One region of the Sagittula sp. P11 genome, then DNA from elsewhere that is predicted to be linked to it. Evidence: riboswitches for the same ligand, from Rfam matches in the RefSeq annotation. Region 1 holds a riboswitch; each other region holds the start of a gene.
The links. Region 1 has a riboswitch for thiamine pyrophosphate ahead of CDO87_RS23745 (DUF1153 domain-containing protein). Riboswitches for the same ligand answer to the same signal wherever they lie in the genome.

Region 1 (7,474 bases):
CTGGCCGAACTTCTCGAACAGGATCATCGCCAGCAGGTTGGGCCCAGCCCAGCCACGGGGCGTGGGATGGAACGGCGCTGGCGGCTGGCTGATCTTCTCGCATGCCCGGCAGGTGAACTTCTCGCGGACCGTCTGGATCACCTTCCACTGCCGGGGAATGACCTCCAGCGTCTCGGTGATATCCTCGCCCATCTTCACGATGCGATCCGAGCCACAGCAGGAACAGGCCGTGGGCGCCGAAATCACCACGCGCTCGCGCGGCAGATGCTCCGGGAAGGGTTTGCGGGCCGGGCGGCGACGCTCGAACCCCGCGACGGACGTGGTCTTCACTACCTTCTCGGCGGCGATCTCGTCTTCAGTGGCTGCGGCCTCGAGTTCCTCAAGCTGCAATTCCATCTGGTCGATCAGGCGGGCGCGGCGCTCGGAGCTGTGGCCATATTGCTCGCGCCGGAGCTTGGCGATCTCAAGCCGGAGATGCCTGATCATCGCTTCCGAGGTCGAGACCACCGCCCGGGTCTGCGCCAGCTCGCTCTCTGCGGCCTCGGCACGGGCCTCCGAGGCCGCAAGCGCGGCGCGCAATCTGGTGATCTCGGAAGCGGCATCTGACATGGCCGAGACCTACCATGCAGGCATCGGAAAGCCCATAAGAATAAGGCTGGAGAAGCCAATTTATCCCGCCTTTGCAGGGCGTTGCGTCCAGCGCGGATTGCGCCAGTCGATCCCCTCCAAGAGATAGCCGAGCTGGGCTGCGGATATCTGCACCGCTTCACCACTTCCGCTGGTCGGCCAGATGAACTTCCCGGCCTCCAACCGCTTGGTATAAAGCGACATGCCGACACCGTCGTACCAAAGCAACTTTACCAGGTCGCCCTTGCGCCCGCGGAAGCAGAAAATCTCGCCCGCATGCGGATCACGTCCCAAACCCTGCTGCACTGTCAGCGCCAAGGTGTTCATCCCTCGCCGCATGTCGGTGACCCCACCGGCAATCCATACGCGCACCCCCGCCGGGAAGGCGATCATCGGCTTTCCAGGGCCGGCAGCAGCCGCGCCAAAACCTCTGGCTCCACCGACGAAGGGACGAGAAGCCGTCGCCCGTTCCTCAGCACGATCTCGAGCTGGACATCAGGCGTGCTGCGTGGCGCCTCCCGTGCGGTCGCGGGCACGGTCGGAGGTGCCATGGGCGGCGAAACAGCCAGCGGGATGAAGGAAGGCGGTGTCTCGGCGCCAAGTTCGCCAGCGCGATACTGGCGCCGCCATATCGTCAGCAGAGAGCGAGATACGCCATGCCGCCGCGCCGTGGCTGTCACCTGGCGATGCCCCAGGAAGCTCTCCTTCACGATCGCGATCTTGTCGCCATCGCTCCAGTGACGACGGCGCGGCGCATCCGCGGCAGAGAGGACTTCAATCTCGGGTCTGAACTTATGGTCGGCCATAAGGTCGGACTTAGCACCGACGCTGAAACCCCGTCAGACGGCCTCCACCGGAGGCATACAATCAATTAGCGCCACTCTCGGTTCAACTGATTTTCTTCAACAGTGCGGCACGCGCAATTGGCTCGCACCCCTGCCAGGCCTTCTCGGACTGACTGATGAGACGTCTGCTCCTTTCATCGCTCGGACCATGAATGATGGCGGATCGAACCTTGTAGAACTGTCTCAGTTGTTCTCCTATCGAGGTTTTTTCGTCGTCAGTGACTGCTAACAACTCAGCAGCGGATTTTTCGAGCTCTCTTCCAATTGACCGTCCTCGAGGCTTGAATAAGCGCTCGAACACGATCGCTAAGTCCAGAACCCGGTCATCCAGTGCAAAACGTCCGTCGCGTCTATGCGCTTCGGCGAGCCTTTGAATGATGGCGGCCATTTCCGGATACTCAGTGTTGCGCCGTTTGGCAAAGAGCTCTTTGACCAGTTTGATCTGCTCGGTTTCAACGAATTCGGATTTGTCAAAAGGAGAGAACAGGTGGCTGATTGAGCGGCCTTTGTGCGTTTGAGCGGCGTCGTGATGGGAGCCTAGGAGCTTTGCTGCGCGGCGTGGAATGCACCCTTCGAATGTTGCGAGCCACGAAACACGATAGCTCATCACTACTGATAGCAGATTGGCAAACTCGGCCGCCCAGCGATGAAACAGCGGCGGTGGATTCCTTGTTTCCGGTTCTGGGGGAAAGTGCAGGTTCCCGACGCTGGGCCTCCAGGGAAACCGCCGCACGATACCAAAAACCTGCTCCATGCGCCGCCAGCTCACTTGTTCCGCGGCAACCGCTTTCAGCCAGTCCATGTCAACGTAGTCAGCAAGATGTTCGAAGGGGAGCAGCGCATATTCTTCCCCGAGATCGACTTCCTCCTCAAAGCGTGCCCCGCAGTATACTGCCACATCGATCGCCGTTCCCAAGGATTCAGCTTTTTGCGCGCCGGCTTGCACCAATGAGAGTTCCAAGAGTGTGCTCAAGTCCGATGCTGGCTTGAGGAACGGTTCCGTAGTCCCTTCGTCTTGACACTCCATAAGGCCGACAATCAGCTGACTGAGCGTCGTCATTGAGGTGTGATTCAGGATTCCGATCTGGAAGTCGTCGCGTTTGAGGTCTCTGCCCATGGCGCGTGACAAGGTTGGATGGTCTCGCAAGACTCCACGGGCGGGGTCCAGTGCAGCTTTCAGATTCTTGAACTTTCCGGTCGTTCCAAAACGAGCCTCGAACAGCGCATCGTCATAGAGCTTCGCAATTGCTTCGCTGGGATATGGCGTTTCGTCCCGACCGTTGCGAAGGATCCGAGGATACCCACTCGGAGTGAAGTACCACTGCAGAAATGGCCGCTGTACCACTTCTAGGTTGTGGAGAGAAGCACAAAGCCTCTTGGTCCATTCCGTGCGGTCGTAGTTGTCGATTTGCATGGGTACCTAGCTAGCGAACCTGCAGGACAACTGAAACTGAATCCTCTACCGCCACGCAAAAATACAGTCTACATCATGATTGCCAACGCGGTCGCTTGGTGCAGCACATCAAACCCAGCTAGAAGCGCATCTAGCCATCGAAGCCCGGTCACTCGCCGATGGTTCTATCGCAGTAGCATACAGTTAAAAGCCGGCAAGCAGGCACCAGTTGACGATGTACAAGACAAAGAAAGACTGGGGCACAATGTCTTAGCCCCCTAAAACTGTGCCAGTATTTGAGTGTCACAGGAGGGATGTGGAGTTCACCCCGTTTCTGGTCCGGGCTTCATGCGACCTTTCGGGTTTCATTCAATTGGGCCGCAAATCCGCTCGGCGTCAAGTTTCCGAGCGAGGAATGCGGCCTGGTTTCGTTGTAGTCGGCTCTCCAGGCATTGATCCTGTTGCGGGCGTCATCCATCGACAGGAACCATGAGGCGTTGAGGCATTCCTGACGGAGGCGGCTGTTGAAGGCCTCGATATATGCGTTGTCCGTTGGCTTTCCGGGCCGGGAGAAGTCGAGCTCGACCTTGTTCAAGTAGGCCCACTGATCCAGCAACCGACCAGAGAACTCGGGGCCGTTGTCGACTCGAATGCTTCGGGGCTTGCCCCTGATCCGCGCCAATCGATCCAGTTCGTCGATGACCTGGTAAGCTCGGAACTTCGTCCTCGCAGCAGTCACGAGAGCTTCTCTCGTAAAGCAGTCCACGATAGTCAGAATGCGGAACGGTTGTTCGTCGAACAGCCGGTCCGACATGAAGTCCATCGCCCAAACATCGTTCATGCCGTCCGCCTCGGATCGGCCGGATCGATACCGGCAGGCCCGTCGTCGCTTGGGGCTGCGCGTTCGGATCGACAGGCCTTCTTCGCAATAGAGGCGATACAGACGCTTGTGGTTTACCTGCCAGCCTTCGCGCTGCAGCAAGATATGCAAACGACGATATCCATACCGCACACGGCTCTCGGCCAGTTCCTTCAGGCGCATCCGCAGTTCCACCGCGGGGTCGCGCCTGGATTGATATCTGTGGGAAGCCCGCCCGAAGCCCATAGCCCTGCAGGCCCGACGCTCCGACACCTCGAACACATGCTGATAGTGTCGGACAACCTCGCGACGTCGAACAGGCTTCACCACTTTTTTCGCAGCGCATCCTGAAGCATGGTTTTGTCCAGCGTCAGATCGGCGACCAGACGCTTCAGCTTGCCGTTCTCGTCCTCGAGCTGTTTGAGACGGCGGATCTCGGATACCCCCATCCCGGCATAGACCTTCTTCCAGCGGTAGAACGTCGCTTCGGCTATCCCCATCTTTCGACAGATCTCGCCAACCGTCGTCCCGGCTTCCGCCTGCCTCAATGCAAAGGCAATCTGTTCGTCGCTGAATCGTTTCTTCGGCATCGGTACACTCCTCTGTTGCCAGAAATGTACCCAAAAATTCGCACTCGGTTCGGACCAGTTTCAGGGGTCAAGACCATGTCGTGGTCAAATGCGTCGAGCGCCGTGATCACGCGCAGCGGTTCGGCGGAAACGCCGGTCTCCTCGGCCAGTTCGCGGATGGCTGCGTCGAACAGGGGTTCGCCCTGGTCAATCTTGCCGCCGGGAAATCCCCAAAGGCCCGCATCGGGCGGATTGGCGCGACGTGTATCGACCCAGCGGAATCTGCTCAGGTTAAGCCGCTAATCTGAATGCCTCGGCTGGCGTGCGCATGGCAAGCGCCTGATGAGGGCGGCGGTTGTTGTAGAAGGTGATCCAGTCTCCGATGACCCGCGCCGCATGCTGGATGCTCTCGAAGCGATGGCGGTGAACGCATTGCTCCTTGAGGGTCCGGATGACGCGCTCGACCATGCCGTTCTGCTGGGGGCAGTGGGGCGTGATGAACTCCTGCTTCAGGCCGTAGCTTCGGACCAGCGCCGTGAAGTGGCGGCTGGTGAAGACCAGACCGTTGTCTGACCTCAGCAGGAACGGCGCCTCGACGCGGCCGAGCGTGCCGAACCTGGCGATGAGCGCGTGCTCGAGAGCTGCGCTGGCAGTGCTTGCCTTGCCGGAGCGCGATAGATGCCAGCCCAGCAACTCCCGGGTATGGCAATCGATCACGAGCGCGAGCGAGGCCCAGCCATCCCTGCCGGTCCAGATGCGGGCGATATCCGTGGACCAGCGTTCGTTCGGCGCCGTGGCGACGGATGGAACGGCCTGGATGCGGGGCCGCATGCCGACGGCCCGCTTCCGGACCTGCCAGCCCTTGAGCCGGAAGATCCGCTGCACCGTGTTCTTGTTGAAGCCCAGGAGCCAGGCCACGGTGCGATAGCCGAAGGAGGGCTCCTCCTCGATCATCGCCTTGATCGGCTCGGCGAAGCGCGGATCGATCCGCGGAGCGGCCTTCACCGGCTTGTAGTAGACCGTGCGGCGCGGCACGCCGAACCAGGCACAGAGCCTGGCGATCGACACCGTGATGCCCTCGGCGCTGAGGCCCTGCTGAATGCGAAGGATCAATTCCCGTCCTGCGCATCCAGCAGGGCCTGCAACTTTTTTCGCGCCCGGAGCTCCAGCATGGCCTCGCCGTAGGCCTCCTGAAGGTCCTTGAGCTGCTTCTCGTATTGCTCCCGAATGTCGAGCGGATTGGCCCGCAGCGAGTTCTCCATCCCCCGCTTCGCGTCTTCGACCCAGCCCTCGATCTCGGAAGGGGCCAGGTCAAACGACCGGCTCGCCTCCGCAACCGTCGTCTTGCCCTGGATGATCTCGATCACCAGCGCCGTCTTACGCTTCGCCGTCCAACGCTTGATGCTGTCGTCCATCGTCATACTCATCGCTACGTTCTCCCTTGTAGCATGAGCAGGATTTCTCTGGGTCGATACAGACGCACGAGAAGCACCTGAGTGTCGCGCACGACTACGGCGATGGCCGACGGGATCGGGCGTGGGTCTGTCGGTTGATATGGCAAGGCGGCCTCGTCATGCTGAGGCCGGCAAGGGCAAGAGAGCGCTGCGATCCTGTCCCTTCGCCGGCATGATCCGGATCAGGTTCAAAGGGTCACCGCGCTGCAATCGCCAGCGATATCTCAGCCCCTTGTCGGGACACCCCTAGGTGAGCGTCAGCATATCAGGCTGAGCGCCCGGTTCAATGCCGGGCGGATGTGCTTGCGCCTGCCCTCGCTTGTTGAAACTTTAGGCAAAACAGACAAGGCAGCAGTCATGGAGTCCCTGTTCCGTTCGCTTGGCCCGGTTATTGGCCGCCCCTCGCCAGCCGAGGCCCTTCGCGCCGGGATCGGCGCCCTGATCGGGCTTGGGGTGACGGGCGCATTCCTGTTGTCGCCCGTGGTCGACCTGACGCTTGGCCTTTACCTGATTGCCCCGTTCGGTGCGACGTCGGTTCTGCTGTTCGCAGTACCCAACAGCCCGTTGGCGCAGCCGTGGTCGGCGGTGGTGGGCAACACTCTTGCGGCACTGGTCGGTGTGGCGGTCTGTTCCGTGGTCGCTGACCCTGTCCTGCGGATCGCCCTTGCGGTCGGGCTGACGATTACGGTCGGCATCCTGTGTCGCGCGATCCATCCCCCGGCGGGTGCGGTCGCCATGACAGCGGCGATGAGCCCGGAGGCGGTCGGGCGACTTGGATTCTGGTTCGCGATCGCACCCGTCGCCACGGGCACCCTCGCGCTGGTCGTCTGTGCTGCGATCTACGCCCGGCTCACGGGGCGCAGATATCCATTCCGCCAGTTCGATGAGCCAAGTCGCCACCGCACCGAAGATCCCGATCCCGCCAAGCGCATCGGCCTGTCCCGAGAAGAACTGACGGACCTTCTGGATCGCTATCGCCAGTCGTTCAATCTGGGTGTCGAGGATCTGGCGCGATTGATCGGCGCGGCCGAGTTGCAGGCCGCCGCGCACCGGACAGGTCCGCTTCTGGCGACCGACGTCATGTCGCGCAATCTGGTGACCATTGGCCCGGACACTCCGCTGTCAAAGATTGCGGACCTGTTCAGACATCATCGCTTTACCTCGCTTCCGGTGACCGGGGCCGAGGGGCGTTACCTTGGCGTGATCTTCCAGATGCACCTGATCGACCGCGCGCGCGAGGATGCGCTTCGGCTCGACCGTGGCTATGTCGCGGCGTTTCGGCGCCTGATCGACCGGGATCGCACGCAGCCGGTCCGTGCCAAGGACATCATGAGCGTCGCCGGACCTCGGGCGGTACCGGCGAGTCCGGTCGGGGAGCTCCTGCCGATGATGGCCAATGGTGATGTCGATGCGGTGCCGGTCCTTGAAAAGGGCCGGATCGTCGGCATCGTCACCAGGACGGACCTGATTGCCGCCCTCGCGCGGTCCGGGCTGCGGGCGCAGGACTGAGAGGCGGTGGCCCGGTCAGGTCGGCTCGAGCGGGTGATCGTCGGGAGTCGGGACGCTTGCGAGACCCGCGACAGGGACATTGTCGATCAGGCGCACGCCATCGAGCCAGGCGGCCAGGAAAAGGCGACCGGGGCGGTCTGCCCTGGTCATCAGCCTGAGGTCGGGATCGCTGCGCAGTTCGAGGTAGTCGATGGTGTCGAACCCGGCAGAAAGCAGCA
Region 2 (7,474 bases), on a different replicon from region 1:
GTAATCGGCGGCCATCCTCCCGCCCCGCCTCTCCCGCCGAACGCCGTGCCAGATGCGCAGGGCCCCTTCGACGGATGCAGAAGCGAGACGAGAGGCCGGCTCCGGGAGGAGAATGAACATGACTGCACCCTTTGATCTCAACGACGACAGCGTTGTCGTCATCATCGGCACGGGGGCCGGTGGCGGCACGCTGGCCAACGAACTGGCCCAGAAGGGCATCAGCGTCGTCGCTCTGGAAGCGGGCGGGCGCTACCTGCCCGAGGACTATGTCAACGACGAGTGGGAGAGCTTCGGCCAACTGGCCTGGACCGATCCGCGCACCACGTCCGGCGACTGGCGCGTGGCGAAGGACTTCAGCGGCCTGCCCGCGTGGATCGTCAAGGCCGTGGGCGGCACGACGACCCACTGGGCCGGCGCCTCGCTGCGGTTCCAGGATCACGAGTGGAAGGCCAGGACCACCTACGGCGACGTGACGGGGGCCAACCTGCTCGACTGGCCGATCGACGCCGCCGAAATGGCGCCGTGGTACGACAAGGCCGAGGAGAAGATGGGCGTGACCCGCACGGGCAACCGCCCCGGCCTGCCCGGCAACAACAACTACAAGGTGTTCGAGGCGGGCGCCAAGGCGCTTGGCTACACCGAGGTCCACACCGGCCGCATGGCGATCCAGACCCGCGACGACGGCGACCGCATCCCCTGCCAGCAGACCGGCTTCTGCTTCCAGGGCTGCAAGTGGGGCGCCAAGTGGTCGACCGCCTACACCGAGGTCCCGGCAGGCGAGGACACAGGCAACCTCGAAGTGCGCGAGCGCGCCCATGTGGCCCGCATCCTGCACGACGACAGCGGCAAGGTGACGGGCGTCGAGTACTTCGACGCGGACGGCAACCTGCAGATGCAGAAGGCACGGATCGTCTGCGTCGCGGGCAACTCCTTCGAAAGCCCGCGCCTGCTGCTGAACTCCGCCTCGTCGATGTTCCCGGACGGCCTCGCCAACAGCTCGGGCCAGGTGGGGCGCAACTACATGCGCCACATGACCGGGTCGGTCTATGCGACCTTCGACAAGCCGGTGCGCATGTGGCGCGGCACCACCATGGCGGGCATCGTGCAGGACGAGGCGCGGCACGATCCGTCGCGCGGCTTCGTCGGCGGCTACGAGCTGGAAACCCTGTCGCTCGGCATTCCGTTCATGGCCGCCTTCCTCGACCCCGGCGCCTGGGGGCGGGAGTTCACCTCCGCCCTCGACAGCTACGAGAACATGGCCGGGATGTGGATCGTCGGCGAGGACATGCCGCAGGAGACCAACCGCGTCACGCTGAACCACGACGTCACCGACCAGCACGGCCTGCCGGTGGCCAACGTCCACTTCAGCGACCACGCCAACGACAAGGCGATGCGCGCCCATGCCTACAAGCAGGGCATCGCCATGTACGAGGCGGTGGGCGCGACCCGCGTGTTCCCGACGCCGCCCTACCCGTCCACGCACAACCTCGGCACCAACCGGATGTCCGAGAACCCGCGCGACGGCGTGGTGAACAAGCACGGTCAGACCCACGACATCGCGAACCTGTTCATCTCGGACGGCTCGCAGTTCACCACCGGCGCGGCAGAGAACCCGACGCTGACGATCGTGGCGCTGGCGATCCGGCAGGCGGATCACATCGCTGCCGAGATGTCGCGCGGTACGCTCTGACGCGACGCTGATCCCCGGACCGGGCGCAGCCCTGCTGCGCCCGGTTCTGTTTTTCCGGCCCCGCCCGGATGCCGCCTTCCCCTGCCACCCGCAGAAAATCCGGTCCGGGCGATTGACGCGCACCGTGACGGATGCAAGTGTCCCCGCACTAGCGACGGGGGCGCTCGGGAAACCGGGCTGAGACGTACCCTTCGAACCTGAACCGGATAATGCCGGCGGAGGGAGGCGCAGCGGAACGTCCGGGCTATGCCCCGTCCTTCGTCCGATGTCTTCCATGCCGTCCGGCAAAGGAGGACACGATGCAGACACCGGACACATACCTCGACCACATGCGCGCCACCGCACCGCTGGTGCAGAACATCACCAACTTCGTCGCGATGAACGTCATGGCGAACGTCATGCTCGCCGCCGGCGCGTCGCCCGCCATGGTGCACGCACAGGAGGAGGCGGCCGAATTCGCCGCCATCGCCAGCGCCCTGACCGTCAACATCGGGACACTGTCGCCCGCATGGACAGCCTCCATGCAGACCGCCGCCAAGGCCGCCAACGACCGCGGCAAACCTTGGGTGCTCGATCCCGTCGCCGTCGGCGCCACCACCTACCGGCGGGAAGTCGGCGCAAAGCTCCTCGCCCTGAACCCCACCGTCATCCGCGGCAACGCTTCCGAGATCATCGCCCTCGCCGGTGAGGGCGCCTCCGGCAAGGGGGTGGATGCGGGCGACGCGGTCTCGCAGGCCTCGGACGCAGCCGTCCGCCTCGCGCGCCGGACCGGGGGCGTGGTGGCCGTGACCGGGGCTGCGGACCTCGTGACCGACGGCACCCGCTTTGCCGAGGTCGAGAACGGCCACCCGCTCATGCCGCGCATCACCGCGCTGGGATGTTCCCTGACCGGCATCGTCGGCGCCTTCATCGCCGGTCAGGACCCGTTCGAGGCGACGGTCGCCGCGCTGGCCTACTACGGCCTTGCCGGAGAGAGGGCCGGCGAAAAGGCGAAAGGCCCGGGATCGTTCCAGGTGGCCTTCCTCGACGCGCTCTACACGCTCGACGGGCAGGACCTGGCGCGCGGCGCGCGGATCATCCGGCCATGATACCGCCGCTCTGTTTCGTCACCGACGCGACGGCCCCTGCCCCGGTTCCAGCGCAGGCAATCGCGGCGGCACAGGGCGGCGCGGGCTGGATCCAGCTCCGCGACAAGACCCGGTCTGACGCCGATCTCCTGCCGCTCGCCCGTGAGCTGAAGGCTGCGCTCGTGCCCCTCGGTGCCCGGCTGATCGTCAACGACCGGGTGGAGGTCGCCATCGCCGCCGGCGCCCACGGCCTGCATATCGGTCAGGGCGACGGCGACCCCGCCGCCATCCGGGCGCGCATCGGGCCGGACATGATCCTCGGCCTCTCGGTCGAGCACGCGGACCAGCTGGCGGCCGTTCCGGAGGGCGTCGATTACCTCGGCGTCGGGCCGGTCTACGCCACCGGGTCGAAGCCCGATCACGCCCCCCCCATCGGCATCGACGGCTTCGCCGACATCGCGGCGCGCACCGCGTTGCCCTGCATCGCCATCGGCGGCCTGACCGCCCGAGACGCCGCCGCGCTGAAGGCGGCGGGCGGGCACGGCATGGCCGTCGTCTCCGCCATATCGCGGGCCGCCGACATGACCGCCGTGGCCCGTGCCCTTTGCGACGCATGGAGGACAACATGATCCCCAACATCCTCTCCATCGCGGGCTCCGACCCTTCAGGCGGCGCGGGCATACAGGCCGACATCAAGGCGATCTCCGCCATGGGCGGCTATGCCATGACCGCGATCACCGCGCTGACGGTGCAGAACACAAGGGGCGTCACCGGCGTCAGCCTCTGCGACACGGGGCTGATCGCCGACCAGATCGCCGCCATCCGCGCGGACATCCATATCCACGCCGTCAAGATCGGCATGCTCGGCGACGCCGCCATCATCGAGACGGTGACCCGGGGCATCGACGGGCTCGACTGCCCCGTGGTGCTGGACCCGGTGATGGTCGCCAAGGGCGGCGACCGGCTGCTGCAGGAACCCGCGGTGAAGGCGCTGTGCGCCATGCTGCCCTGCGCCACGGTCATCACCCCGAACCTGCCGGAAGCCGCCGACCTGCTCGACTGGCCGGAGGCCACGACCCGCGCGGAGATGGTCGCGCACGCCCGCGCCCTCCTCGACCTCGGACCACGCGCCGTGCTGCTGAAGGGCGGCCACCTGCCCGGCGACACCAGCCCGGACCTGCTGGCCACGCGCGAGGGCGAGACCTGGTTCGACGCCCCGCGCAGCCCGACCCGCAACACCCACGGCACCGGCTGCACCTACGCCTCCGCGCTGGCCACGGCGCTTGGCGCGGGCCTGCCGCTCGACCGGGCGGTGGACCGGGCCAAGCGCTACATCGGCGCGGCCATCGCTGCGGCGGACAGGCTGCGCGTCGGCTCCGGCCACGGGCCGGTCAATCACTTCTACCAGATGGATACCCTGAAATGACCTTCACAGACGACCTTGCCGCACAGACCCTCTCGCTCCGGCAGCAGATCCACGACATGCCCTTCAACACGGAAATGGCGACCGGACACCTGCGCCGGGATGTCTTCCAGGGCTACATCGTGCAGGACGCGCTCTACCTCGAAGGGTTCGCCCGGGCGCTGTCGCTTGCCGCCGCCAAGGCGCCCGACTCCGCCGCCGTCGCGCAGCTTGCCGGGTCCGCCGCCGGTGCCATCGCGGTGGAGCGCGAACTCCACACGCATTACATGGACCGTTTCGGCGTGTCGGAGGCGATGCTGGCCCGGATGGCCCCCTCTGCCGCCTGCGATCACTACGTGTCCTTCCTGCTGAGAACCGCGGCCCTCGGCCCCTTTGCGGAGGCGGTGGCCGCCCTCCTGCCCTGCTTCTGGATCTACCGCGACGTGGGCCGCGACATCGCGACCCGCAGCGCGCCGGACAATCCCTATGCGGCGTGGATCGACACCTATTCGGGCGAAGCCTTCGACGAAAGCGTCGCGCGAATGATGGCCCTGACCGACCGGCTGGGCGCAGAGGCGGACGCCCCGGCGCGGGCGCGCATGTCGGAGGCTTTCGAACGGGCGTGCTGGCACGAATGGCGGTTCTGGGACAGCGCCTACCGGATGGACGGCTGGACGCAGCCCGCAGACATGCCCGCATCCGGCCGGAAGGCCGCCGCCCCGACGGCCTGAACGCCACGGGGCGGAGCGGTTCACCCGCTCCGCCCCACCCGGTTTCCACGTGGTGCAGACCGCCACCCCGCGAATCCACGCCTCCGCCACGCAGGTCGACGTGCCGCCGGGCAGCGCCGCAAGGAACGTCTTCCGCGGCAGCGGGACGACATAATGCCCCGATATGAAAACGAAACATTAATTAACGCATTCACAATAAAGCTGATAACCTTTTCACAAGAAAAAATCCCGCCTCGCCCCTGCCGAGGCATTTCAGAACAGCCTTGAATTCCGCCTGTTTCCCGCGACCGGGCAACTTGAGCATTTACCCGCACCCTCCACCGGAAGGTTCATTTCAGCATGGCGTACACCACCCCCCCGGCCCCGATCGATTTCCAGACCATGCTCGAGGCCGGAACCACCTTCGATACAGTCAACCGGATCGGAGACGATGTCTCCCAGGTCGTCGCCGTGAACGACAATGGCGATTTCGTCGTGGCGTGGTCCTACATTTATTCCGCGTCGGATTCCGACGTCGTGTTCAGGGAATACAACGCCGACGGTACGCCCAAGGGGGTGGCTCATACGGTCGCCGACAGCGCGGATGCCGAAACGGTCACCGACATCGCCTATGCCCCCGACGGAACGGTCCTTGTCGTCTACAGCTCGGTGACGAGCGGTATCGAGAACGTCTTCGTCCAGCGGGTCACAACCACCGGCACCCGCATCGGATCCGCGATCCAGGTGGAAAGCGACGCGGCGACGGTGGCCAACAAGGACCAGTCGAACGGCAAGATCGCGGTATTCGACAACGGCGATTACGCGGTCGTGTATCAGAACGCGTTCTCCAGCACCGACAAGGATGTCCGCCTGCGCCTGTTCAATGCCGACGACACGGCAAAGGCTGCGTCGCAGTACGTCTCCACGGCTGCGTCCGACCAGTCTGACCCGGACATCGCCGCGCTCGCCAGCAAGGACACGGGCGACGGCAGCTTTGCCTTCGCGGTGACCCTGACTCAGGAAGAGGTGGACAACACCGGGTCGCCCAACGATGTCTCGCTCTACCGGTACGATTTCAGCGGGACGCTTCTCGGCAACACGACCGTGAACACCGTCACGAACCGGTCGGAGGGCAACTCTGCCGTCGCCGTGGACGCGGACGGGCGGATCTACGTGGCCTTCGGCTCCACCGACGGCGCGACCGGAGGTCAGGTCTTCTATCGGCGCTTCGAATCGAACGGGACCGCCGTGGACGCAAGCCAGGTCTTCGTCACGTCGACACAACTGCCGCTGCCGAACACCGATATCGACGTCAGTGACGACGGACGCTTCGTCCTCGCCTTTGACGGTTTCACCACCCAGAACGTCACCGTCAAGATGTATGCGGCCGACGGGACCGCCGATACCACCCGCGGCTTCGACGGCACCGGCAGCGAGCTTGGCCCGTCGGTCGCCATCACCACCGACGGCGCGCGGACGGTCGTGGCCGCGCTGAGCGACATCGGACTGACGTACCACGAGGCCCGCTTTTCCGTCTACGAGGGCATAGGCTTCCAGGCCGGCACCGGCGGCAGCGACACGCTGGTCGGCACGGATCTCGGCATAGACCAGAAGGATCACCTCGTCGGGGGAAGCGGCGACGACACCCTGACCGGCGGAGAAGGCGCAGACACACTGGACGGCGGCGACGACGACGACAGCGTGGCCGGCGGCGCCGGTGACGACCTGATCATCGGCGGGACGGGCTCCGACATGATCGATGGCGGTGCCGACACCGATACGCTCGACTACTCCGCGCTGTCCGGCTCTGTGATCGTGGATGCCAACTCCGGCGAGAGCCAACATTCCCTCGGGGATCTGGACAATTTCACAAGCATCGAACGCTTCATCCTGACCGGTTCCGGCGACGTGTTTTTCGGCGATTCCGGCGATATGTTCGTCAGCGCACTCGGCGGCAACGATCACCTGACGAATGGCCCGGGACGCGACACCCTTCTCGGCGGGTCCGGGAACGACACCATCAGTTTCATATATGGCGACGGCCAGTCGGGGCAGAGCTTCGATGGCGGTCCGGACTCTGACACGTTGTTCTTCGACGGTAATCTTCCCTACAGCAGCTTCAACCTGCGCGATGACACCGTGGTCGGCTTCGAAGTCATAACCGTCGATCAGAACTTCGGGTATCCCGGCGCGCCGACCCGCATTTCAATGACGGCAGCGCAGATCAGCACGATCAACACGGTCGAGGTCCTCAAGATCGGTAGCGATCTCGTCGGCCTCGACCTCCATATCTACATGGAGGACACCACGGCGCTCGATCTCTCGGCCGTCTCGATCTCGACCATGTCAGACGCGGACGGCACCGGCTTCTCCATCTTTGGCGATGACGACGCCGAAAGCGTGACCGGGACGGCTCTGGGCGACAACATCCGGACCCAGGGCGGCGAGGACACGGTCGACGCCCTGGGCGGCGACGACACGATCGAGCTCGGCGGCGGCGGGTCCTATTCGGGCGGAGACGACGACGATCTCTTCATCCTGCTCGACGGCCTTCCCATCGGTGACGGCGTCGGCGACATCGTCAACGGCGGCCCCGGCAACGACA
Region 3 (7,474 bases), on a different replicon from region 1:
ATACGTCCGCCCGCGTCGCCGATCTGGCCACGGTGCAGCAGCAGGTGGTCGAGGATGACGCAGGCCATCATGGCCTCGCCCACCGGGACCGCGCGGATGCCGACGCAAGGGTCGTGACGGCCCTTCGTGACGATCTCCGTCTCCTCGCCGGTCAGCGTGATGGTCTTGCGCGGCGTCAGGATCGACGAGGTCGGCTTCACCGCGAAGCGCACGACGATCTCCTGTCCGGTCGAGATGCCGCCAAGGATGCCGCCCGCGTGGTTCGAACTGTAGCGCGGCCCGGTGTTGGACATGAAGATCTCGTCGGCGTTCTGGGATCCGGTCAGCGCCGCCGCTGCCATGCCCTCGCCGATCTCGACGCCCTTCACCGCGTTGATCGACATCATCGCGGCGGCCAGATCGGTGTCGAGCTTGCCGTAGACCGGCGCCCCGAGACCCGCGGGCACACCGCGTGCCACGACCTCGATCACTGCACCGACGCTGTCACCGGACTTGCGCAGGTCGTCGAGGTAGCCCGCCCAGTCTTCCGCCGTCTCGGCGTCCGGACACCAGAACGGGTTCTGCTCGATCTGCGCATCGTCGTAGCGGGCGGGGTCCGCCTTCCGCGGGCCCATCTGCACCATGTAGCCGCGGATCTCCACATCCGGGGCCAAGGCGTTCAGCGCCGCCCGTGCCAGACCGCCCGCCGCCACGCGCGCGGCCGTCTCCCGCGCGGAGGACCGGCCGCCGCCGCGATAGTCGCGAATGCCGTACTTCTGGAAATAGGTAATGTCGGCGTGACCGGGCCGGAACTTCTGCGCGATGTCGCCATAGTCCTTCGACCGCTGGTCGGTGTTCTCGATCATCAGCTGGACGGGCGTGCCGGTGGTGCGCCCCTCGAACGTGCCCGACAGGATGCGCACGGCGTCCGGTTCGCGCCGCTGCGTGGTGTACTTGTTCTGCCCGGGCTTGCGCTTGTCCAGCCAGCGCTGAAGCATCGCCTCGTCGATCTCCACCCCCGGCGGCACGCCGTCGACGGTTGCCCCCAGCGCGGGGCCGTGGCTTTCGCCCCATGTCGTGACGCGGAAGATATGGCCGAAGGTGTTGAGGCTCATGGGCGGTCTCCTTTGGGCGGTGTCCTAGGGCAGGGCGCGCGGGCGCTCAAGGGGTTTCGCCTTGCCAGCCGGAGCGCACAGCCCTAGGGTCCGCCCTACCTCGGGGTGGCGGAGCACGATCCGCCTGAGATTTGCGTAGCCGCATCAACCCGTTGAACCTGAACCGGTTAGCACCGGCGGAGGGAAGGTATCGGTCTGACTCCGAATCTTGCCCTCTCGTGAGCGAAACTTGGAGGAAGATGATGAAGACCTTCACTTTTGCAGCGGGATTGTTTCTTGCCACCGGCGCCGTCACGGCTGCCGCTGCGCAGGAGGTTCTGACTGTTTATGCCCCGGACTACTTCGTCTCGGAGTGGGGCCCGGGCCCGAAGATCGAGGAACTGTTCGAGGCCCAGTGCGGCTGCGACCTGCAGTTCAAGCCGGGCGAGCTGCTGCCCCGCATCATGCTTGAAGGCGACCGGACCGAAGCCGACGTGGTGATCGGCCTGAACACCGATGTCACGCAGAAGGCGCGGGAAAGCGGCCTCTTCGCGCCGCACGGGGTCGACCTGTCGCCGCTGACCCTGCCGCTGGACTGGACCGACGAGGTCTTCCTGCCGTTCAACTACGGGCACACGGCGTTTGTCTACGACGCCACGAAGATGGAGCCGCCGGCCTCGCTCGAAGCGATGGAGACGCTGCCCGAAGGCGTGCGCATCGTCATCCAGGACCCGCGCACCTCGATCTCCGGCCTTGCGCTGGTCCTGTGGATCAAGTCGGTCTACGGCGACGAGGCTGGCACCTTCTGGGAGGCGCTGGCGCCGAACATCGTCACCGTGACGAAGGGCTGGTCGGAAAGCTACGGGCTGTTCACCGATGGCGAGGCCGACATGGTGCTCAGCTACACGACTTCGCCCGCCTATCACATCATTGCCGAGGGCGACGAGACGAAGAAGGCGGCGATCTTCCCCGAGGGCCATTACTTCATGGTCGAACTGGCGGTCAAGGTCGCGGGCAGCGACCAGCCGGAGCTGGCGCAGCAGTTCATGGACTTCATCCTCAGCCACGACTTCCAGTCGATGATCGCGACCGGCAACTGGTCGATCCCGGCTGCCCTGCCGCAAGACGAGTGGCCGGAAGGGTTCCAGCAGCTCGACCTGCCGGAAGAGGTGATCTTCTATTCCGAGGACGAGGCCGCGGCGCTCAGGGACGAGGCTATCGAGGAATGGCGGCGCGCGCTCTCCCGCTGATCGCGGGCGCGGCCCTTGCATCGCTGACGCTGGGGCCGGTCGCGGTTGTGCTGCTGCGGGCCGGGGGGCTGGGTGCGCTTGCGCCCGGCGACCTCGCCGCGCTGCGCTTCACGCTTGTGCAGGCCGCGATCTCGGCGGCGGTCAGCGTGGCCTTGGCCGTTCCGGTGGCGCGGGCGCTGATGCGGCAACGCTTTCCCGGACGTGCGGCGCTGGTCGCGCTGATGGGGGCGCCGTTCATCCTGCCGGTGATCGTTGCGGTGATGGGCCTGATCGCGGTCTTCGGCCGGAACGGACTGGTGAACGGCCTGCTGGGTGTCCTCGGCCTGCCATTGGTCGATGTCTACGGGTTCCATGGCGTGGTGCTGGCGCATGTGTTCTTCAATCTGCCGCTCGCCGTCCGGATGCTGCTGAACGGCTGGCAGGCGGTGCCGGGAGAGCGGCTGCGCCTTGCGGCCTCGCTCGGCCTGTCGCGCGGAGCGATGTGGCGGGTGATCGACGCGCCGGTCGTGCTGCGCGTCGCGCCGGGCGCCTTCGTGGTGATCTTCGTGATCTGCCTGACCTCTTTTGCCGTGGCGCTGACGCTTGGCGGCGGACCGCGTGCGACGACCGTCGAGCTGGCGATCTACCAGGCGATGCGCTTCGATTTCGACCTCGGGCGGGCGTCGGTCCTGGCGCTGGTGCAACTGGCACTTGGTCTGGTCGCCGGGCTGGCGGCGCTGAAGATCGCGCGGGGCGAAGGGTTCGGCGTGGGCCGCGACCGCATCGTGCCGCGCAGCGACGGCAGGGGGTGGGTCCGGGGTGTGGACTACGCCTGGATCGTGGCGGCGGCGCTTTTCCTGCTGGTGCCGCTGGGCACCGTCCTGACACGGGGGGCGCCCGGCTTGCTGCTGCTGGGGCCGGACACCTTCCGCGCGGCGGGTCATTCGATCGCCGTGGCGCTGGCCTCCACCGTGCTGTGCATGGCCTGGGCCATGGCGCTCGCCAACCGGCGCGGAGAGCTGCTGGCGCTGGCGGCCATCGCCGTGTCGCCGCTGGTGCTGGGCACCGGGCTGTTCCTGATGCTGCGGCCCTTCGTCAACCCTTTCAGCATGGCACTGCCGGTGACGGCGCTGGTCAATGCGCTGATGGGGCTGCCCTTCGCGCTGCGGATCATCGTCCCGCAGGCAGAGGCGGTGGAATCCGGCTTTGGCCGACTGCGCGCCTCGCTGGGCATGACGGGGTTCGCGTGGTGGTGGCTGGTCTGGCTGCCCCGCCTGCGCCGTCCGCTGGGGTTCGCGTCGGGGCTGGTGGCGGCCTTGGCGATGGGCGACCTGGGGGTCATCGCGCTTTTCGCGGACCCGGACCGGGCGACGCTGCCGCTGCAGGTCTACCGGCTGATGGGATCCTACCAGATGGAGGCTGCGGCGGGCGCGGCCCTGTTGTTGCTGGGGCTCAGCCTTGGCGCGTTTGTCATGCTCGACCGGGGAGGGCGCCTTGCTGACGCTTGAAGCACTGCACGCCGACATGGATGGCACCACGCTGTCGGCCGATCTGTCATTGTCGCCGGGGCGGCGTGTGGCTGTGCTGGGGCCGTCCGGCGCGGGCAAGTCCACTCTGCTCGACCTCTTGGCCGGGTTCCGGACGGCACGGAGCGGCTGCATACTTTGGGACGGGCGCGACCTGACGACGGTGCCGCCCGAGAAGCGCCCGGTGTCTATCCTCTTCCAAGACGGCAACCTCTTCCCGCATCTCGACGTGGGTCGGAACCTCGGGCTGGCGCTGCGCCCGGACGGGCGGCGCCCCGGCCCGGAGGACACCGCGCGCATCGAAGAGGCGCTGCGGCGCGTAGGGCTGGAGGGCATGGCGGCGCGCAAGCCCGGCACGCTGTCGGGCGGGCAGCAATCGCGGGCAGCCCTTGCGCGCGTACTGCTCATGGCCCGGCCGATCCTTCTGCTGGACGAACCTTTCGCCGCGCTCGGTCCCGGCCTCAAGCGCGAGATGCTGGCGCTGGTGGGCGAGGTTGGCGCAAGCCTTGGCGCGCTGACGATCATGGTCACGCACGACCCGGGCGATGCGCGCGCCTTTGCCGAGGAGGTCGTGCTGGTGGCGGACGGTAGGGTGCATGCGCCGGTCGCGACGGATGCCTTCTTTGCCGCGCCGCCGCCCGCGTTCCGGGACTACCTCGGGGAGTGAGGGGTTCCTGTGCCGTTGCCGGTCCGGTTATCCTCGGGCCAACTAAGGTGCGGGGGTGAGAGCATGCACAGACGGACTTCATTCCGGCTTTCCGAGCGGGTGATGGGCATGGACGAGGCCACATGGGCGCGCCATGCCAACCCGTGGAGCGCGTGGTCGCGCGTCACGATCCTGCCGCTGCTGGCGCTGGCGATCTGGAGCCGTGTGTGGATCGGAGCTTGGGCGCTGCTGCCGGTCGCCGCCGTGCTGCTGTGGGTCTGGCTGAACCCTCGGCTGTTCCCGGTGCCCCGGACAACGGACGCCTGGATGACGCAGGCCGTGCTGGGTGAGCGGGACTGGCTGGCGCAGGGCGACGCGCCGGAGGTGGCGCATCATTGGACCATGGTGCGCCTTCTGACCGGGGCCAGCGGCATCGGGAGCGTGGTGCTGATCGTCGGGCTGGTCTGGCTGAACGTCGCCTTGACGCTGGCGGGCCTTGTCCTCGCCATGGGCGGCAAGCTGTGGCTGATGGACGTGATGGTGCGCGCCCGCCGCGATCTGCAGGCAGCGGGGCGGGAGACGGTCAGTATTTGAGACCCGTGTCGCAGAGCACCGTTACCACGGTCGCGTCGCGCGCGAGACGGCCCGACGCCAGCAGCTTGGCCGCCGCGCAGACATTGGCTGCGGCGGAGTAGCCCACGTAGAGCCCCTCCTGCGCGGCGAGGCGGCGGTGCCAGTCGGTGACCTCTGCGTCGGTGACGGTCATCCCGAAGTTCATCAGCGTCGCGTCCCAGTGTGGCGGCACGAGGCCGTAGCCGGTGCCCTGCAGCATGTGCCGGGTCTTCACCACGGGTTTGCCTGCGAGCGGTTCGCTCCCTTCCGGTTCGACCGGCGCGCAAAGGGTCGCGGGGTTCGCGGCTTTCAGCGCCTTCGCGATGCCAACGTATGTGGACCCGGTGCCCACCGCCGCGACGAAGGCATCCACCGGGCCGTCTGCCTGGGCGAGGATCTCGGCGCCGGTGATCTCGTGGGCGGCGATGCCCTCGGTCGCGTTGAACTGGTCGACGTAGAAGGCGCCTTCGATGGTGGCGAGGCGCTGCGCCTCTTCCGCGGCGGCGGCGACATCGGCGCCCGTGACCTGCCCGGGGACGCCGTCGACCTGCGGCACCAGCACGACACGCGCGCCAAGGCCCTCCATCATGCGGGCACGGGCGGGGCTGTTACCGGCCGACATGGTCGCGATGAATGGATGGCCGAGGGCGGCGCAGACGACGGCCAGACCGGCACCCATGTTGCCGGAGGTCATCTCCACCACCGGCATACCGGGCTGCAGGCGTCCGTCGGCGCGGGCGGCGCGCAGGATGGCCAGCGCGGCGCGGTCCTTGACGCTGCCGCCGGGCATCAGGAACTCCGCCTTGGCCAGGATACGCCCCGGCCCCTCATGGCAGCGCGTCAACTCGACAAGGGGGGTGTTGCCGATGAGGTCGAGGACGGAGACGGGCATGGGCGGGCCTTTCGTGGTTTCCCGATGGGTAACGGGTCGCGCGGGCGGAGGCAAAGGGCCACAGGCGGCGCACCGCTCCAAAAGCAGAAAGCCCCGCCGGTTGGGGCGGGGCTTTCCGTTTCACTGTCCGATCAGGATCAGGCGTGCGGCTTGCGCTTGATCGGTGCCCAGATGCGCTTGTTCACGAGGTAGAGCAGCGCGGACATGATGATCAGGAAGAACACGCCGATGAAGCCTGCTTCCTTGCGGGCCATCATCTTCGGTTCCGCCGCCCACATCAGGAAGGCCGCGACGTCCTGCGCCTCGTGGTGCAGGGAGTTGGAGTGGCCGTCGTCAAAGTCGACGTCCTCGCCGTAGAGCGGCTGCGCCATGCCGATCCAGCTGCCCGGAACGGTGTGGTTGCCTTCCTCGTCGAGGCACTCTGCCGGGTAGCCGCCCGCGGTGAAGACCGTGTTGTAGCTGCCGGAGAAGTCCTCGGGCGCACATTCCGGTGCTTCGTGGTAGCCGGTCAGCAGCGAGGCGATGTATTCCGCGCCGCCCATGCCCTTGAGGAACTGGTTGATGCCGAGGCCGTAGGGACCGTGGAAACCTGCCCGTGCCTTCGCCATCAGCGACAGGTCGGGTGCGCCGGCCGACGTGACACGCGGGAAGTTGTCCGCGGGACGGGCGGGACGGAAATCGCCGTCGCCATCGGCCAGTTCCTCGTCCCAGACCTGGAAGTTCTCGGCATAGGCGAAGACCTGGTCCTCGTTGTAGCCGAGCGCCGACAGGTCACGGATCGGCACGTACTGCAGGCCGTGGCAGGCCGAGCAGATCTCCGTGTAGACCTTGAGGCCGCGCTGGAGCTGCATCTGATCGTAGGCGCCGAAGGGGCCTTCGAAGGAGAACGCGAAGTCCTCGACGTGGGACTCTCCCCCGGCGGCATGTGCGCCGGAGGCAAGACCGATGGCCGTCAGGGCCGCGAAGGTGAGCTTCTTGAACATCTCTTGCGATCCTTTCGAGGTCATTCCGCCGGAGCGTTGGCGGTTTGGCCGGAAGTGTCGGATTTCGGCGGGTAGTGCGCGTCGAAATCCTCTTCGATGGTCGTCGGGCGCGGAAGCGGCTTCTCGATCACGCCAAGCAGCGGCAGGATGACGAGGAAGTACGCGAACCAGTAGGCCGAGGCGATCAGCGAGAAGGAGGCGTAGGGCTCCTCTGCCGGCATCGCACCGAGCCACATCAGCGCCATGAAGTCGATCACCAGCAGCCAGAACCACCACTTGAACATCGGGCGGTACTTGCCCGAGCGCACGGAGGAGGTGTCGAGCCAGGGTGCCAGTGCCATCGCGAGGATCGCGCCGAACATCGCCAGCACGCCGAAGAACTTCGCATCGACGATGCCGCCGGTGATGAAGCTGGCGATTTGAACGACCCAGACCTCGGACGTGAACGCGCGCAGGATGGCGTAGAACGGCAGGAAGTACCATTCCGGCACGATGTGCGCGGGCGTCGAGAGC

Region 2: it holds a riboswitch for thiamine pyrophosphate, as region 1 does, so the genes downstream of both, thiM (hydroxyethylthiazole kinase) here and CDO87_RS23745 (DUF1153 domain-containing protein) in region 1, are expected to answer to the same signal.
Region 3: it holds a riboswitch for thiamine pyrophosphate, as region 1 does, so the genes downstream of both, CDO87_RS11915 (thiamine ABC transporter substrate binding subunit) here and CDO87_RS23745 (DUF1153 domain-containing protein) in region 1, are expected to answer to the same signal.

What each region holds. Positions count from the first base shown of each region.
Region 1 is NZ_CP021915.1:14,341-21,814, forward strand. It holds gene tnpC (IS66 family transposase) at 1-609, opposite strand, end outside; gene tnpB (IS66 family insertion sequence element accessory protein TnpB) at 670-1,020, opposite strand; gene tnpA (IS66-like element accessory protein TnpA) at 1,017-1,433, opposite strand; gene CDO87_RS23725 (HEPN domain-containing protein) at 1,516-2,886, opposite strand; one part of gene CDO87_RS23730 (IS3 family transposase) at 3,212-4,062, opposite strand; one part of gene CDO87_RS23730 (IS3 family transposase) at 4,062-4,314, opposite strand; partial or broken gene CDO87_RS27630 (NUDIX domain-containing protein) at 4,392-4,556, opposite strand; gene CDO87_RS23740 (IS3 family transposase) at 4,585-5,406, opposite strand; gene CDO87_RS23745 (DUF1153 domain-containing protein) at 5,403-5,720, opposite strand; TPP riboswitch at 5,889-6,005, opposite strand; gene CDO87_RS23755 (HPP family protein) at 6,105-7,256, shown strand; gene panC (pantoate--beta-alanine ligase) at 7,272-7,474, opposite strand, start outside.
Region 2 is NZ_CP021913.1:590,390-597,863, forward strand. It holds gene CDO87_RS02845 (Twin-arginine translocation pathway signal) at 1-4, shown strand, start outside; gene CDO87_RS02850 (GMC family oxidoreductase) at 119-1,690, shown strand; TPP riboswitch at 1,837-1,931, shown strand; gene thiM (hydroxyethylthiazole kinase) at 1,990-2,778, shown strand; gene thiE (thiamine phosphate synthase) at 2,775-3,386, shown strand; gene thiD (bifunctional hydroxymethylpyrimidine kinase/phosphomethylpyrimidine kinase) at 3,383-4,183, shown strand; gene tenA (thiaminase II) at 4,180-4,890, shown strand; gene CDO87_RS02875 (calcium-binding protein) at 5,230-7,474, shown strand, end outside.
Region 3 is NZ_CP021913.1:2,473,131-2,480,604, forward strand. It holds gene aroC (chorismate synthase) at 1-1,094, opposite strand, end outside; TPP riboswitch at 1,186-1,296, shown strand; gene CDO87_RS11915 (thiamine ABC transporter substrate binding subunit) at 1,337-2,323, shown strand; gene CDO87_RS11920 (hypothetical protein) at 2,299-3,810, shown strand; gene CDO87_RS11925 (ATP-binding cassette domain-containing protein) at 3,797-4,495, shown strand; gene CDO87_RS11930 (DUF6653 family protein) at 4,559-5,068, shown strand; gene CDO87_RS11935 (PLP-dependent cysteine synthase family protein) at 5,058-5,978, opposite strand; gene CDO87_RS11940 (cytochrome c1) at 6,116-6,961, opposite strand; gene petB (cytochrome b) at 6,982-7,474, opposite strand, start outside.